Regions from separate parts of the Mesorhizobium sp. WSM4837 genome, predicted to be linked through region 3. Evidence: predicted binding sites of a transcription regulator. Region 3 holds the regulator's gene; each other region holds the start of a gene.
What was found. Region 3 encodes PhoB, which activates phosphate uptake and scavenging genes when phosphate is short. Its sites were predicted from a motif close to TGTCATNNANCTGTCAT; they were not measured.

Region 1 (5,754 bases), on a different contig from region 3:
GCATTGCGCGACCAGCATCTGCTGGCGGTTCCTGCCGGCGACAACGTTCTTCGCCTGCTGCCGCCGCTCACCGTCACCGACGCCGAGATCCATGCGGCGCTCGACCGCATCCGCGCCGGCGCCCGGGGCCTGTCGGACGCCATCGCCGCGGCTGCGGCGAAATAACAGTCGGAAGACCCACATGAGCCTTCGCCATTTCACCGATCTTTCCGCCGTTTCCGAGGGCGATCTGCGCCTTATGCTGGACGATGCCGTCGTGCGAAAGGCAAGGCTCAAGGCTGGCGAGCGGACAAAACCGCTTGAAGGCAAGGTGCTGGCGATGATCTTCGACAAGCCGTCGACGCGCACGCGCGTGTCCTTCGACGTCGGCATGCGTCAGCTCGGCGGCGAGACCATCATGCTGACCGGCGCCGAGATGCAACTCGGCCGCTCCGAAACCATCGCCGACACGGCCAAGGTGCTGTCGCGCTATGTCGACGCGATCATGATCCGCACCACATCGCATGACCGGCTGCTGGAACTGACCGAGAACGCCACCGTCCCCGTCATCAACGGGCTGACCGACGATACCCATCCCTGCCAGCTGATGGCCGACATCATGACCTTCGAGGAGCATCGCGGCCCGGTCGCCGGCAAGACCATCGCCTGGACCGGCGACGGCAACAACGTGCTGCATTCACTGCTGGAGGCCTCGGCGCGGTTCCGCTTCAACCTCAACGTCGCCGTGCCGGAAGGCAGCGAGCCGGCGCAGAAGCATGTCGACTGGTCGAGGGCGCATGGCGGCAAGTTGAACTTCACCCGCTCGCCCGAGGAGGCCGTCCACGAGGCCGACTGTGTCGTTACCGATTGCTGGGTGTCGATGGGCCAGGAGCACCGTGCTCGCGGCCACAATGTCTTCTCACCCTATCAGGTCAATGCGGCACTGATGGCGAAGGCAAAGTCCGACGCCTTGTTCATGCACTGCCTGCCGGCGCATCGCGGCGAGGAGGTCACCGACGAAGTCATCGACGGCCCGCATTCGGTGGTGTTCGACGAGGCCGAGAACCGGCTCCACGCGCAGAAGGCGGTTTTGGCCTGGTGCCTCGGCGCTTGATCCGGGTCACCGTGATCCGGGCCGCCGTTATCCCGGCCGCCTTGATCCGGGAGTGCGTGATGCCTATCTCAGGCGCATCACGCAAATCGAGCGCGTTTCGACGCATGCGCCCCGGAGGGCGGCATCGCCGCGCCCCGGAGCTTTGTCATGTTGGAAACCCGTCAATTGGCTGAACATCAACCCAAACTCGGCGAATTCGGCTACGCCGGCGACGATCATGTCGTGCCTTTCGAGGTCGGCCCGCTCGACGTGCGCGGCCGTACCGTCCAGCTCGGGCCGATGCTCGACGCGATCCTCGGTCGGCATGACTATCCCGAGCCGGTCGCCCGCCTGCTGGCGGAAGCTTGCGTGCTGACGGTGCTGCTCGGCACCTCGCTCAAATTCGAAGGCAAGTTCATCCTGCAGACCCGCACCGACGGGCCGGTCGACATGCTGGTGGCGGATTTTTCCACGCCGCATGCGCTGCGTGCCTATGCCCGCTTCGACGCCGACCGGCTGGAGGCACTGACGTCTGCCGGCGAGACCTCGCAGCGGACGCTGCTTGGCAGCGGTGTCCTGGCGCTGACCATCGACCAGGGCGCCCACACGCAGCGCTATCAGGGCATCGTCCAGCTCGACGGCGAGACGCTCGAGGAGGCCGCGCGCACCTATTTCCGGCAGTCGGAGCAGATCCCGACCGATCTCAGGCTTTCGGTGGCCAAGCTGTTGACGCCCGGCATCGGCGGTGCCCGCGAGCAATGGCGCGCCGGCGGCATCCTGGCGCAGTTCCTGCCGCAATCGCCCGAACGCATGCGCGTGCCCGACCTTCCGGGTGGCGACGGCGATCCGCGCGAGGAGATCCATGATCCGGCCGACAATTCCTGGCAGGAACTGCTCGCGTTGCTTGGCACCATCGAGCCGACGGAACTGATCGACCCGACGATCGGCGCCGAGCGGTTGCTTTACCGGCTGTTCCACGAGCACGGCGTGCGCGTCTTCGGCGGCGTGCCGGTAGCCGACCAGTGCTCATGCTCCAGGGAGAAGATCCGCGGCATTCTCGGAGGCTTCTCCGCCGACGAGATCAGGGACAGCACCGAGGATGGCGGCATTCACGTCGCCTGCGAATTCTGCTCGAAGCAATATGACTTCGACCCGGCGGAATTTGCTGCGGCTCAATAGAATTGAAATCACCGACGAAGCGTTGGCGCTGCCCCTCACCCTTACCGTCTCCCCGTGAAGAACGGGGAGAGGGGGCGCCAGCGTTGCGACAGGTTGTCCAGTTGATAGATAGATGGGTTCCCTTTTCCCCGTTCACTATACGGGGAGAAGGTGCCGGCAGGCGGATGAGGGGCAGCACGACCTTCCGGCCATCTATCTCTCTCAGTTCACCGTCCGCCGCGTGCCCGGCAGGTCGAGCGAAAAGGCGGGGATGGCGACGTCGAACGTTTCGCCCCGCTTGTTGCGCATCGTGTAGTGGCCGACCATGATGCCGGATGGCGTCGAGAGTGGGCAGCCAGACGTATACTGATAACTGTCGCCTGGATTGAGTTCAGGCTGGTCGCCGACAACGCCGGCGCCGCGCACCTCCTCGACCCGGCCGGTGCCGTCGGTGATCTGCCAGTAGCGCGACAGAAGCTGCACGAATTCATCCGACTGGTTGTCGATGGTCACCTGGTAGCCCCAGACATAGCGGTTCTCCGAAGGGTCGGAGCGATCTTCCAGATAGAACGGCCTGACCTGCACTTCGATGTCGCGCGTGAGGGCGCTGTACATAAATCACTCCACACTATGCAGACGGAACATTCGACCCTCTCCGCAGTTCGGTCAACGGGGTGCGTCGCCTCGGTGTCTGCCATCGTTGCCCGAATTTGTTAAGCGCAGGTGCCGAACAACAATGTCATTTAAGTGACACGTGACAATGATGGTGTGCAGGGCCGGGGATGGTGTGCAGGGCCGGGCGACTCAGCATTCTGTCGAACTGTTGAAAACGGCTTCATGCGGCCGGTTTTTTCTGGAGCGACCAGATATTGATGGAATTGACAGTCACAGCCGCCTTGCTTTCCATAGTTCTGCTTGTTGTCAATCTCGCCAGCATCCTGCTCGCTTCGTTGAAGCTGAAGCGGCCTGGCAGGATCACGCCGCCAGCCGCCAAGGCGCCGCCGGTGTCGATCGTCGTGCCGTCGCGCGGCGTCGAGCCGTTTACCGAGGAGACGCTCGAGCGCGCCTTCTCGCTCGACTGGCCGCACTATGAGCTCATCTTCTGCGTCGCCCATGCCGACGACCCGGTGGTCGGGCGGATCACCGATGCGATCGCCCGCTTTCCGGCCGTGCCGGCCCGGCTGCTCGTCGGCGACGACCGCATCAGCGGCAATCCGAAACTCAACAATTGCGTGAAGGGCTGGGAGGCCGCGCGCCACCACTGGGTCGTCCTTGCCGATTCCAACGTCCTGATGCGGAGGGACTATGTCCAGCATCTGATGACGGCATGGCGGCAGGACACCGGCCTCGTCTGCTCGACGCCGATCGGCTCGCGGCCGGACGGGATCTGGGCGGAGGTCGAATGCGCTTTCCTCAATACGCTGCAGGCGCGCTGGCAATATACCGGCGAGGCGCTCGGCCTCGGTTTTGCCCAGGGCAAGAGCATGCTGTGGAACAAGCCATTGCTCGACGCCAATGGCGGCATCCGTGCGCTTGCTGCGGAGATTGCCGAGGATGCCGCTGCGACCAAGCTTGTCAACGGGCTCGGACTGCGCGTCAATCTCGTTGCCTCGCCGTTCGAGCAGCCGCTCGGCTTGCGCACATTTGGCGAAATCTGGTCGCGCCAGGCCCGCTGGGCACGCCTGCGTCGCGTCACATTCCCACTGTTCTTCGCGCCCGAGATCCTGATCGGAGCGGCGCCGCCGCTGGTGCTGGCGCTGGTTGCGGCAGCAGGCGCCGGTTTCAGCCTGCCGGCTACCGCCGTCGCCGTGCTGATAGTCGCCTATCTGCCGGAATGCGCTCTCGCCTCGGCCAAGGGCTGGCACCTGTCGCTGCGCATGATCCCGGCGATGGTTGCGCGGGACGTGATGCTTCCCGCCATCTGGGTGCGCGGCTGGCTCAGCGGTGCCGTCGACTGGCGCGGCAACACGATGACCATCCAAACCAGCGCCGTTGCGGAATTGGAAGAGTCGCCGTCGGGCGCCTGACCGCGCCGCTTTGCAGATCAGAGCGCAGCAGTTCGGCGCGTATCCCTATCTGGCGGCTAAGGCCTGCTCGATGTCTTCGAGCAAGTCGTCAGTGTCCTCCAGTCCGACGGACAGCCTGAGCGTGCCTGGCCCGATGCCAAGTTCGGCCCGCGCCTCGTCGCTCAGATTCTTGTGTGTCGTCGTCGCCGGATGGGTGATCAGGCTCTTGGCGTCACCGAGATTGTTGGAGATCAGCACGACATCGAGCGCGTTCTGGAAGGCGAAGGCCGCCTGCTTGCCCCCCTTGACGTCGAGGCAGATCAGCGTCGAGCCGCCCGACATCTGCTTCTTGACGATCGCCGCCTGCGGGTGATCGGCGCGGCCGGGATAGATGACGCGGACAATTTCCGATCGCTCGGCGAGGAAGTCAGCGATCCGGCCGGCACTTTCCGTCTGCTGGCGAACGCGCAGCGGCAGCGTCTCCAGCCCCTTCAGCAGCGTCCAGGCATTGAAGGGCGAGAGGCTGGGACCGGTGTGGCGGAAGTAGTCGTGCAAATTCTCGTCGATCCACTTCTTGTCCGACAGGATGATGCCGCCGAGGCAGCGTCCCTGGCCGTCGATGTGCTTGGTCGCCGAATAGACGACGATATGGGCGCCGAGCTGCAACGGCTTCTGCTGCAAGGGCGTGGCAAAGACGTTGTCGACGATCAGCCGCGCGCCGATCGAATCGGCAAGCGAGGCTACGGCTGCGATGTCGACGACCTCCAGCGTTGGATTGGTCGGGCTTTCAAGGAAGAACAACTTGGTGTTGGGCCTGACCGCCTTTTCCCAATTGGCGATGTCGGTGCCGTCGACCAGCGTCGCCTCGATGCCGTATTTCGGCGCCAGCGTCTCGACGACCCAGCGGCAGGAGCCGAACAGCGCGCGCGCCGCCACGATGTGGTCGCCGGCCCGGGCGCTGCACAGCAACGCCGCCGTCACCGCCGCCATGCCGGATGCGGTGGCGCGGGCATCTTCGGCACCTTCCAGCGCACACATGCGCTTCTCGAACATGTCGACCGTCGGATTGGCATAGCGCGAATAGATGAAGCCCGGTTCCTCGCCCTTGAAGCGGGCTTCCGCCGCCTGCGCCGTGTCGTAGACATAGCCTTGCGTGAGATACATCGCCTCGGAGGTTTCGCCGAAGCCGGAACGCAGCGTTCCTGCATGCACGAGGGCGGTCTGAGGCTTCCAGTTGCGCGTTTTGCTCGTCATCACCTTGTTCCAAACACAAAAAATGGTCCAAACACAAAAAAACCGGCCGCGAAAGTCGCAACCGGTCGTACGGCCTTTCGGCCCGACGGTCCTTTAGCGACTTGTTTAACGTGGCTGCAAGCCGACCGGCCAAATCACCACGGGATAACGATCCTTTAGACCTGCACCGCGCTTGCGTCAATTGCCGGCATGATTAAGAGGTTTGTACCAGCGGGTTCCACGGCAAGAACCTGCGACAAGACGAGACCACGCCCGGCCTTCGAG
Region 2 (5,754 bases), on a different contig from region 3:
GCGGTGATGCCTTCGAGACCGAAGCGGGTCTGGTGGGCGAGCAGTTCCATCGGGAAGCCGATTTCCTGCTTGATCACACCCTTGTCGTCGACGCGCAGGATGGCGTGCGGGACGAGCTTTGCCGGATCGCCTTCATTGGCCAGCCAGAAGCCGCCTTCACCGTCGGCGACAAGACCTTCGATGTCGATCTTCTGTGCAGGATGGCCATCACGCGTGACGATGGTCTTGCCGGTGATCAGTGCCGGGGTCTGGGTGGCATCGACCTCGAAGATCGAGGGCGCGTCGGCGTAGAACGAGTCCGAGGCAGCGAACAGCCTGCCGGCAGCGTCGCCGGCAGCGAGCGCCGAAAGCGCGCCCCAGCCGAGCGGCGTGCCGTCTGCCGTGAGCTTTGCCGTGATCATCGGGTAAGTGGCGGAGCCTTCGGAGCGCTCATAAATCATCACGTGCGAGCGGGCGAGCCCGTCCTCGACCAGGTCGGCCTCGTTGGCGGTAACCAGGAGATTGCGCGACGGGATCGCGACCAGGCCTTCCGGGCCGATGCCGGACGGCAGGATCTGGGCGAACTGAGGCTCCGCACCGGTGTCCTTGTAGACGCCGACAACGGAGCCACGCTCCGAAGCGACGAACAGCAGCCTGTCCTCGCCGAACGTGCCGGTCTCGAGACCTTCCGGCTCGACACCCTTCTTGTTGCGGTCGTCGGGATAATGGCCGGCATTGGCGACCTGGTGCTCGAAGGACGAACCGGATTCGTAGAGGACCTCGCCCTTCTTGCTGAAGATCGTGAAACCGCGCGAGCCGCCCTTGTAGTCGCCTTCGTTGGCGACGACGAGGCGGTCATTGTCGAGCCATTTCACGGCGTCGGGCTCGCGCGCGACGTTTTCCATTTTGCCATCGAACGACAAGGCGCCGTTCTTCTTGGTGTCGATCTTGTCCAGCGTGGCGGAGCCTGCGGAGAAGTGGGTGACGATCGCGCCGGTTTCGGCGTTGACGATGGCGATGTGGTTGTTTTCCTGCAGCGTGACCGCTATCTCGCCGGCCTCGTTGAAGGCGACGAATTCCGGCTCCGGATCTTCCCCAGCGACTTCGGCAATGCCCGCCAGGTTGACGGTCTTCATCGTCGCGCAATCAGGCTGGCTTTCGGCAAGCGTGAAAATCCTAAGGTCGCCTGCCGGCATCTGCGGAATTTCTCCGTCGTTCAGATCCTCGTCGCGCTCGTTCTCGATGGCGATGGCCAAAAACTTGCCGTCCTTGCTGAACGCCAGCGAGTCCGGCTGGCCGCCGAGGTCGCAAGTGCCTTCGATCGCCTTGGCGGCAAGGTCGATAACGGTGAGGTTGCCCGAAGGCCTGGCTTTGCTTTCCGACGTGTTGACGCCGGCCAGCACCTTGCCGCCGATGACCACAACCGAGGTCGGCTCGCCTGCTATCTTGACGATGCCGCCGGCCTTGGGCGCCTTGGGATCGGCGATGTCGATGAAGCCGACAGCACCGAGCGGGCTATCGGAATAAACCAGCGTCATGCCGTTTTCGCTCGCCGTGATGATCTCGGACGAAGTCGGCGTGGTGTTCTCGACGTTTCCCGGCAGGTTACCAGCGACTGCGAAGCTCGCGACCCGGTTGAACATCATGTCGGCATGGGCCGGCAGCGAAACCGAGGCAGCAAGCGCTGCCGTCAGGACGAAAAGCGCGGAATGGCGGGGCACGGGTGGCGTCTCCTGTTCGAATGGAAGCCACCTGATTGCGGGAACGACATTTCAATGCGATGACGGAACGATGACACTTCCGCGACAGGCGGCCAGGTCCGTCGATATTCACCTCATGCTGGTCTGCAAATGGACACTTTGTTCGGCCGCCTACTCCGCCTCGGCCACCATCTGCCGCCCGCCAACCCAGTTCCGCCAGGCTCTCTCGTCGCCGTGGAAGACGTTGAGGTCGATGCGGCCCCTCACCCCATGCGACAGGCCGGAGCCGGAATACTGCCAGAACACCCATTTGCGGCCGGGATAGACCTTTGACGGGTGCTGTGCCACCGCGCGCAGCCAGAATGGATAGTCCAGAAATGCGCCTCTGAGATTGTCGCGGTAGAAATCAGGCGCGGTGTAGATGATGGGCCGCTGGCCGTAGTGGCGCTCGAGCTTGTCCATGAAGACCTGCATCTTCTCCAGCACCTTTTGCCGCGTCGGCCGCCGCTTGCAGCTGGATTCGCCGTTCCACTCGACATCGATCACCGGCGGCAAGGCGCCCTCGACCCTCGGCACGTTGCGGATGAACCAGTCGGCCTGCTCACCAGCAGTGCGGCACCAGTAGAAGAAATGGTAGGCGCCGCGCTTCAGGCCGGCGGCGTCGGCATTGCGCCAGTTCTTCATGAACATCGGATCAAGATGATCGCCGCCATCGGTCGCCTTGATGTAGGCGAAGTTCGCGCCCTGCGCGCGCAGCTTCGCCCAGTTCACGTTGCCTTGCCAGCGCGAGACGTCGACGCCGTGAATGGCGAGGTGTCTGGGCGATGCCCTGCCGAAATTGATCGGCTTGGCGTCACGAAAACGATAGCGCTGGACCGGCTCGGCGAGCATCGGTGCTGCCCGTGCCAGCCGATTCGGCGCCACCAGGGCAATCGGCTCGAGGGGTGGCTCGATGCTTTCGGCAGGCTCCGGAGTGGCCATCGCCACAGTCTGCTCCGTCGCCTCCTCCTGCGCGAAGTCGGGTTCGACATCGGCAGCGCCGACCGACGCCACCGGCGCGGGCGGCCGCACAACCGAACTGGTCGTCTCGCTGGACGGCACTTGCAGCGCGTCGACGCCGGACGTGGACGTGCAGCCGGCAAGGCAAAGTGACGCGATCGAGAAGATGACGACGCCTGGTAACCGCATCTGGACCTGTACGCAGAACACAACAGACCGAGGGCAAGACAACGCCGCCGGACAAACCAGTCCGGATTACTAACAAGAAATTACCAACAAAGTTTGAATCAAATTGTTAGGGCAGAGGGGCTGGGTAAGGCGCTCGCTCTATCACCGTAGCGGTGAGAGCCTGGAAACGCCGCAGGACCGAAGGCGCGCGAAGGATCGCCGACGCCAGGCCGCTGCTTAGCCGCACAACCACAGATTGTGGCAGCTCTCGGCTACCATATGAGCGGGCGGGACGGAGCGGTCGGTGCCAAGGCGATCGGAGTTTGGGCGATCGGTGACGGGATTGACCGACGCATCGTCATCCCGGCGAACCTTTTCTTCAAGCAGCGAGCGAAGCTCGGCCGGCTGCACGCGGTCACGCTCCATCACCAGCTTGACCATCGGATCGCTCAAAAGCTCATCCAGGGTGTTAATTCTGTCGTTCATCCGTCGCCTCCTTCGACTGCCGACCCGCAGGCAATAGATAGGCGGCAATGATGGCTCGCCAATGACGCTTTGCCGACTATCTCGTGCCCCGGACGAAAAAATTTGGGCACGCCTTGTGCTTGATTTCGCCTGCGCTTCGGTTCGCCTGTGCTTCAGTTCGCATGTACTTCAATTCGCCTGTGCTTCAATTCGGCGGTGGGCGCCTTCATATTGCGGCAGTCCGTCGTCGAGCTGTACCCAGGGCTGCTTCGAGGCGGTCCAGATATGCATCTGCGGCTTGAACATGGAAGGATCGTCGAGCGAGCCGGAGGTGATGCCGGCGGAGTCGCGCCGGGAAAATATCGTCGTGCCGCAGCCCGGGCAGAAGCCGCGCTTGAGATCGGGCGAGGAATTCACCGTCGCCACCGGCCCGTCGATGGTCACGTCGTCGATGCGGAACAGCACGCGGGCGTTGAAGGCCGCGCCCAGCGCCTTCTGGCAAAGCCGGCAATGGCAGGCGCGCTCGTTGATCGGCGCGGCCTCGGTGCGGTAGCGCACTGCCCCGCACAGGCAGCCACCCTGATATTTCGCCATTGCCTTAGCCCGTCTTCTGAAGATTGGCAGGAAGGTAGCTGCCGGGATAGGAGCGTCAATTGAAAAGCTTTGATGGCGCCATCTGTTGGCGTGATGCGGCAGGCCGAATGTACGATCAGGCGCGATGCGCAACGAGCGTCGCCGGCCATCTCGCGGGAGGACGGCCGGCAGGCAGTTGTCAGGCGGTCAGTGCGTTTCTCTGACGATCTCGTCCCAGGTCTTGACCTTGGTCTCGCCATTGAGGAAGGGCAGTGCGGCGGCCACCAGTTCCGGCGCGAAAAACACGTCGTAGTGGGTGCGGTTCGGCAGGATGGCCAAGCGGTTCTGCGACAGGTTCTCGCGCATCCAGCCGGCGTCCTTCAGCCCGCCGCCGAGCATCTGATAGAACTTGATCTCATGCTCGGGCCGGTACATGTCGCTGTCGCCAAATATCAGCATGACCGGCATCTTCAGCTTCGCCACGGCGGCGGAGTAGTCGTAGTCCTTGCGCATATGGGCGCCCAGCTGGTCGAGCAGTTTTGGAAAATCCTGCGGGCGCGGCGCGACCGCCACGTAGGATTTGTACATCGGCGTGTCCTTCATCATGTCGGCCATCGCGGCGCCGACCTGCGCCTGCTGAGTACGCATGTCGGCATAGAAGCCGTCCGAGGCATACCCGGTCGAGACCAGCACCAGCCGGCGCACTGTCTCGGGATGCTGGGCGGCCATGCGGAAGGCAACGCCGCCGCCCAGCGAATAACCCATGACGTCGACTTTGTCGTAGCCGAGCGCCTTGACGATCGCCGCCATGTCGTCGCCCATCACCTCAAGGCTCAACGGCCGATCGCCGAGCGCGGTGCGGCCGTGACCATGCAGGTCGACGCCGATGACGGTGCGGCTTTCGGCAAGCTTCGGCAGGATCGGCGCGAACATGTCTGTGGTGCCGAGACCACCATGGAGCAGAAGCAGCGGCTCGCCCCGGCCATAGACGGCGTAATAATAATTCAGGCCGTTGATCGGCAGCAGGCCGGATTTCGCCGGCTTGGGCATGGCTTTCGTTTCGCTGGTCATGGACGGCTTTACGTCCTCGGCATTGCTGTCGCCCGGCGCGGCGAAGAGCGCCGCGGCCGAGGCGAAAATGGCGAAAAACATCGATCTGGACATGTCGGTCTCCTTGCGTCCCGCCGATATCAAAGCCGCTTGGCGACTTCTTCGAGCTGGTCGGCGCACTGGCCCCAGCCCTCGTGAAAGCCCATCTTCTCGTGCTCTTCGCGGTCAGTGACCGACCAATGCGCAACCCGGGCGATGTAGCGGGTCTTGCCCTCGCCTTCATCCTCAAAGGTCAGCACGACCGTCATGAACGGCTTTTCGGACGGCTCCCAGGCCTTTGTGTAGGCGTCGGTGAGAACGATCTTTTTGCCCGGCACGACTTCGAGGAAGACCCCGGGGTTCGGGAATTCGTTGCCGTCGGGACCGGCCATCACAACCAGGCTGGAGCCGCCGGTGCGTACGTCCATTTCGGCGCGCGGCGTCGTCCACGGCTTTGGCGCGAACCATTGCGTCACGAGCTTCGGCTCGGTCCAGCAGCGATAGACGTTCTCGCGCGGCGCATCGATGATGCGGGCGAGAACCAGTTCACGGTCGGAACTGGGGGCGATGTCGAGCTTGGTCGTCATGATGGTCTCCTCACTTGCTTGCAAAAGGATTGCTTGAATGCCGGTTTCCGTCTCAAGGACGAGTGGGCAACGCGCAGCCCGACACGGTTTCGCGAAAAACTTCGCCAGGCCGATTCCGGCGGACGCCGAATGAGAGCTTAGTGGCGCTTGGCTTGCACCAGATAGGCTTCGATCTCGGTCTCGCCGAGCCACTT
Region 3 (5,754 bases):
AATATCAATAATCTGGCGGCGGTGCCTTCGATCGTCTTCGGCCTGCTTGGACTTGCCGTATTCTTGAATTTCTTCGGCATGCCGCGCTCAGCCCCGTTGGTCGGCGGCATGGTGCTGGCGCTGATGACCCTGCCGATCATCATTATCGCCTCGCGCGCTTCGCTGCGCGCCGTGCCCCCGTCGATCCGCGAGGCGGCGCTTGGCATCGGAGCGTCCAAGGTCCAGACCGTATTCCATCACGTGCTGCCGCTGGCGATGCCGGGCATCATGACCGGCACCATCCTCGGAATGGCGCATGCGCTCGGTGAAACCGCGCCGTTGCTGATGATCGGCATGGTCGCCTTCATCGTCGACATTCCCGGCGGCTTCACCGATCCCGCGACGATCCTGCCGGTGCAGATTTTCATGTGGGCGGATTTCCCGGAAGCGGGGTTCCAGCAGAAGACTTCGGCGGCGATTTTGATTTTGCTGGTGTTTTTGGTCATCATGAATGCCATCGCGGTGATACTGCGCAGGCGCTTCGAGCGGCGCTGGTAAGGAGTAGAGGATATGAACATCATGACGGAAGCCGGCGTCGAGCAGAAACTGAGCAGCGCAACCAACGCCCCTTCGATCAAGATGAAGGGCGAAAAGGTCTCTGTTCACTACGGCGAGAAGCGAGCTCTGTTCGACGTCGATCTCGATGTCCGCGAGCATCAGGTGACGGCGTTGATCGGGCCATCGGGCTGTGGCAAGTCGACGTTCCTGCGTTGCCTGAACCGAATGAACGACACCATCGATATCGCGCGGGTGAGCGGCAAGATCACGCTCGACGGCGAGAACGTCTACGACCCGAAAATCGATGTCGTCGAGTTGCGAGCTCGCGTGGGCATGGTATTCCAGAAGCCGAACCCGTTTCCGAAGTCGATCTACGAAAACGTCGCCTACGGTCCGCGCATCCACGGCCTGGCCAGGAGCAAGGCCGAGTTGGACGGCATCGTCGAATCGAGCCTGAAGAAGGCCGGCCTGTTCAACGAGGTCAAGGATCGCCTGCTCGAGTCGGGTACTGGACTGTCCGGCGGACAGCAGCAGCGCCTGTGCATCGCGCGCGCCATCGCGGTGTCGCCGGAAGTGATCCTGATGGACGAGCCCTGTTCGGCGCTCGATCCGATCGCCACCGCCCGCGTCGAGGAACTGATCGACGAACTGCGCCAGAACTATACGATCGTCATCGTCACCCATTCGATGCAGCAGGCGGCGCGCGTGTCGCAACGCACGGCGATGTTCCATCTCGGCTATCTGGTCGAGGAGGGCGCGACCGACAAGATGTTCACCAACCCCGACGACAAGCGCACCCAGGACTACATCACCGGCCGGTTCGGCTGAGCGGTCCGGCGAATTTCGAACACGAGGACAGCACCATGGGTGAACACACCGTCGCATCTTTCGACGAGGAACTGGAGCACATCGACCGGCTGATCCGCGACATGGACGAGCTCGCCGCCGCAATGGTCGCGGCCTCGATCCGCGCGTTGCTTGCGTCGGACAATGCGATGGCGCAGCGCGTCGTCTCGGATGACGCCATCATGGATGCGCGGCAGCGCGAGCTCGACGACAGCGCGATCACGCTGATCGCCAAGCGGCAGCCGATGGCGCAGGATCTGCGCGCCGTGGTTGGCGCAATCCGCATGGCGGGCGATCTCGAGCGCATCGGCGATCTGGCCAAGAACATTGCCAAGCGGGTCAGCGCAGTCGGGCAGAGCGCGACGCCGCGTAATCTGTCGCACGGTATCGACGCGATGGCGGATCTCGTTCTTGTGCAGCTGCGCGGCGTGGTCGAGCACTATGTGTCGCGCGATGCCGGCGCGTTGAAGGAACTGCGCGCCGACGACCAGAAGATCGACGTGAAATATACGGCGGTTTTTCGCGAACTCCTGACTTACATGATGGAGGATCCGCGCAACATCACCGCCTGCACGCACCTTCTGTTCTGCGCCAAGAATCTCGAGCGTATCGGCGATCATGTCACCAACATTGCCGAAAACGCCTATTTTGTCGTGACCGGGCAGCAATTGCCGGCAGATCGCCCGAAGCTCGACGAAACGACGATGTCGGCGCCGGCGACATGACAGGAGTGACCGGCCGATGATCGCGCCGCGCATCATGGTGGTGGAGGATGAAGAGCCGCTAGGCGTCCTCCTCCGTTACAATCTGGAATCCGAAGGCTATCAGGTCGAGGTGGTGACGCGCGGTGACGAGGCCGAAATCCGGCTGCAGGAAAACGTGCCCGATCTTTTGGTGCTCGACTGGATGGTGCCGGCGGTTTCCGGCATCGAGCTTTGCCGGCGCCTTCGGGTGCGCCCCGAAACCGAGCGGCTGCCGATCATCATGCTGACCGCGCGCGGCGAGGAGAGCGACCGGGTGCGCGGCCTTTCGACCGGAGCCGACGACTATCTGGTCAAGCCGTTCTCGACACCGGAATTCATGGCCAGGGTCAAGGCGCTGCTGCGCCGCGCCAAGCCGGAAGTGCTGTCCAGCGTGCTCAAGGTCGGCGACATCATGCTCGATCGTGAATCGCACCGGGTCTATCGCAAGAAGAGCGAGATCCGGCTCGGGCCGACCGAATTCCGGCTGCTCGAATTCATGATGCGCCACCCGGGCCGGGTCTTCTCGCGCAGTCAGTTGCTCGACAATGTCTGGGGCGAGACGATCTACATCGACGAGCGCACGGTGGACGTCCATGTCGGCCGGTTGCGCAAGGCGGTCAACAATGGTCGCATGCCCGATGTCATCCGCACCATCCGCGGCGCCGGCTATGCGATCAGGGAAGACTAGCTAGGGATGTGCTGATATTCAGGTGATGCCGGCCTGCGAACGGCGGCTTCCTGCGCTTACCTACAGCGCCGCGCGCCCTGTTGGGCACGCAAAGGACGCTGTAGAACTTTGATTTTGCGCACGACCTTTCCGAAATCGATCTCGATTTCGGGGTCATGCGCGGGCTCACGTACCCAAAAGTACGCTCCGCTCCGGTTCTCGGAACCCACCATTCTCGACTCGGCCTGACCTGAATCTCAACACACCCCAAGTCGCGACCCGGGAATCCTTCAAGCCACGTTCTTTCCGACCGAGCCGGCTCGTGCCTGGATGCTCGGCGCGAAAATCTCCTGGTCGACGAAGCTTAGCGCCCGCATGGCGCAGCCTTCGCGGATCAGCGGCAGCTCGTTCGGCTCGGTGTCGAAGGAAATCGAACCCGAATGCTGGCCGCCGGCGGTCTGGGCGATGGCCTCGCGCAGGGCCGGCTCGATCAGGTCGAAGGCGGCAGCGCTGGCGCCGACCATGGCCACCGGCGCCGGATCGATCAGCGCAAACAGGCTGCCGAGCCCGAAGCCGAGCGCCTCGCCGGCCTTGCGGTAGGCTTCGCGCTCCGGTCCGTCCATCTCGCGCGCCCGGGCCGCCAAGGCCCGCATGTCGGCGTCGCTGACATCGGCGACCGGCTCGGCGTTCTCGCTCAACAGCCTTGCGTTGCGCCAGATGGCGTAGTTGCCGGCATAAGCCTCGACGCAGCCGCGCCGCCCGCAGCGGCAAAGCGCGCCGCCCGGCCGATGGATCATGTGGCCGAATTCGCCGCCTGAGGAGTGGGTGCCGGTGAACAGCTCGCCCTTCAGCACCAGCCCCATACCGATGCCGTGCGAGAGCAGGATGGCGATGAAATCGTCGCGGTAGCGATCCGGGTGGCGCCAGCGCAGCGCCACGGCCATCATGTTGCAGTCGTTCTCCATGATGGCCGGGATGCCGAACTCGCGTTCCAGAATGTCGGCGAAGGCGATGTTCGTCTGCGGCGTGATCGGCGACCACAACATGGCGCGCGCGTGGGAATCGGTGATGCCCTGGATCGCCAGCGCGATGCGGGCGACGCTTTGGACATCGAGGTCGGGATCTTCGAGCCGGCGCCGGACGATGGCGACACATTCCTCGATCAGCGCGTCACGCGACATGGTCAGCGTGTCCAGCCGGCGCTGTTCCTCGGCGACCACTTGTCCGGCATAATCGATGACGGCGACCGACAGGAAATTCAGCGACAACACGACGGCCAACACCGCAGCGGCTTGCGGATTGAGGCTGAGGCCGACCTGCGGCCGGCCGCGTTTCAGCGAAACCGTCTCGCTCGCCTTGCTCTCGGCCAGGATGCCTTCCTGGATCAGGTCGGCAGAGATCGCCGATATGGTCGAATGGCTGAGGCCGGTGGTCGCGGCGATCTCGGTCCGCGACGGCTGGCCTGCCCGGCGCACGGCCGAAATCACCATCGCCCGGTTGCGCCGGCGCAGATCGTCATGACGGATTCCCACCGACATTTTTTGTTTCCTCCTCATTGCCGCGGCCGCTCATGAATCGGAAGCCGTCGGTATGTCGGACAAATACTGGCAGAAGCAGAAGGGGCTGTCATTATTTATTCCGAGCCTCGAAAAAAAGCCCGACAGGACGTTAAAATCCATCAGAATTGGTGTTGACAGTGCTTCGGCGTTGGACCAGTATTTTTTCGAGGCTCGAAAAAATAGAGCCTTTGTGCCGGCCTTCGGGCCAGTTGGTCGCGCCCTACGCGGCGCAGGGAGGAATATCATGAAGAGATTCGCAGCCGCCATTCTGGCGGGGGTCGCCATGTCGCTGACGCTCGCGTCGGCCGCGCAGGCCAAGGACAAGGTCATTGGCGTTTCGTGGTCGAACTTCCAGGAAGAGCGTTGGAAGACCGACGAAGCCGCCATGAAGGCGGCGATCGAGGCCGCCGGCGACAAATATATCTCCGCTGACGCACAGTCCAATCCCGGCAAGCAGCTGACCGACGTCGAAAGCCTGATCTCGCAGGGCGCCAACGCGCTGATCATCCTTGCGCAGGATGCCTCGGCCATCGGTCCGGCGGTGCAGAAGGCGCTGGACGAAGGCATTCCGGTCGTCGGCTATGACCGGCTGATCGAGAACAAGGACGTCTTCTATCTGACCTTTGACAACCAGGAAGTCGGCCGCATGCAGGCCCGCGAAGTGTTCAAGGTGGCGCCGGAAGGCAATTACGTCTTCATCAAGGGCTCGGGCGCCGACCCTAATGCCGATTTTCTGTTCGCCGGCTCCATAGAAGTGCTCAAGGATGCCATCGACAGCGGCAAGATCAAGAATGTCGGCGAGGCTTATACGGACGGCTGGCTTCCCGCCAACGCCCAGAAGAACATGGAACAGTTCCTGACCGCCAACGACAACAAGGTCGATGCGGTGGTTGCCGCCAATGACGGCACCGCGGGTGGCGTCGTCGCGGCGCTGACGGCGCAAGGCCTGGCCGGATCCGTCCCGGTTTCGGGCCAGGACGGCGACCATGCCGCGCTGAACCGTATCGCGCTCGGCACACAGACCGTATCGGTGTGGAAAGACGCGCGCGAGCTCGGCAAGAACGCCGCCGAGATCGCCTCGCAGCTGGCCGACGGCAAGCCGATGACAGACATTGCCGGTGTCAAGGATTTCACCACGCCGGGCGGCAATGTCGTCAAGTCGCTGTTCCTGACGCCGATTGCCATCACCAGGGACAATCTCAACGTCGTCATCGACGCCGGCTGGATCAAGCAGGAAGAGGTCTGCGCCGGCGTGGCGGCGGGCACCGTCCCGGTCTGCAACTGATCCGCCTTCGCCAAAAAACCTGAAACGCCGCGGCTTCACGCCGCGGCGTTTTTTTCAAAAGAGTTGTTTTTCCGCGTCTCGCGGGTAATTTCTAAGCTGCTTCCGGCATCCGCGGCA

Region 1: the regulator PhoB is predicted to act here: its motif matches at 2,968-2,984, upstream of AC0L3D_RS04360 (ceramide glucosyltransferase).
Region 2: the regulator PhoB is predicted to act here: its motif matches at 1,760-1,776, upstream of AC0L3D_RS11805 (esterase-like activity of phytase family protein).

The regions. Positions count from the first base shown of each region.
Region 1 is NZ_JBVVQE010000005.1:49,993-55,746, reverse strand. It holds gene AC0L3D_RS04380 (aspartate aminotransferase family protein) at 1-165, shown strand, start outside; gene argF (ornithine carbamoyltransferase) at 182-1,093, shown strand; gene AC0L3D_RS04370 (Hsp33 family molecular chaperone) at 1,241-2,251, shown strand; gene apaG (Co2+/Mg2+ efflux protein ApaG) at 2,453-2,845, opposite strand; gene AC0L3D_RS04360 (ceramide glucosyltransferase) at 3,103-4,257, shown strand; gene AC0L3D_RS04355 (O-succinylhomoserine sulfhydrylase) at 4,303-5,490, opposite strand; SAM riboswitch at 5,564-5,641, opposite strand.
Region 2 is NZ_JBVVQE010000016.1:35,924-41,677, reverse strand. It holds gene AC0L3D_RS11805 (esterase-like activity of phytase family protein) at 1-1,700, opposite strand, end outside; gene AC0L3D_RS11800 (glycoside hydrolase family 25 protein) at 1,851-2,867, opposite strand; gene AC0L3D_RS11795 (hypothetical protein) at 3,084-3,332, opposite strand; gene AC0L3D_RS11790 (GFA family protein) at 3,501-3,905, opposite strand; gene AC0L3D_RS11785 (alpha/beta fold hydrolase) at 4,092-5,048, opposite strand; gene AC0L3D_RS11780 (SRPBCC family protein) at 5,075-5,560, opposite strand; gene AC0L3D_RS11775 (ParB N-terminal domain-containing protein) at 5,698-5,754, opposite strand, start outside.
Region 3 is NZ_JBVVQE010000034.1:64,117-69,870, forward strand. It holds gene pstA (phosphate ABC transporter permease PstA) at 1-537, shown strand, start outside; gene pstB (phosphate ABC transporter ATP-binding protein PstB) at 550-1,365, shown strand; gene phoU (phosphate signaling complex protein PhoU) at 1,401-2,108, shown strand; gene phoB (phosphate regulon transcriptional regulator PhoB) at 2,125-2,814, shown strand; gene AC0L3D_RS20445 (ROK family protein) at 3,084-4,331, opposite strand; gene xylF (D-xylose ABC transporter substrate-binding protein) at 4,597-5,637, shown strand.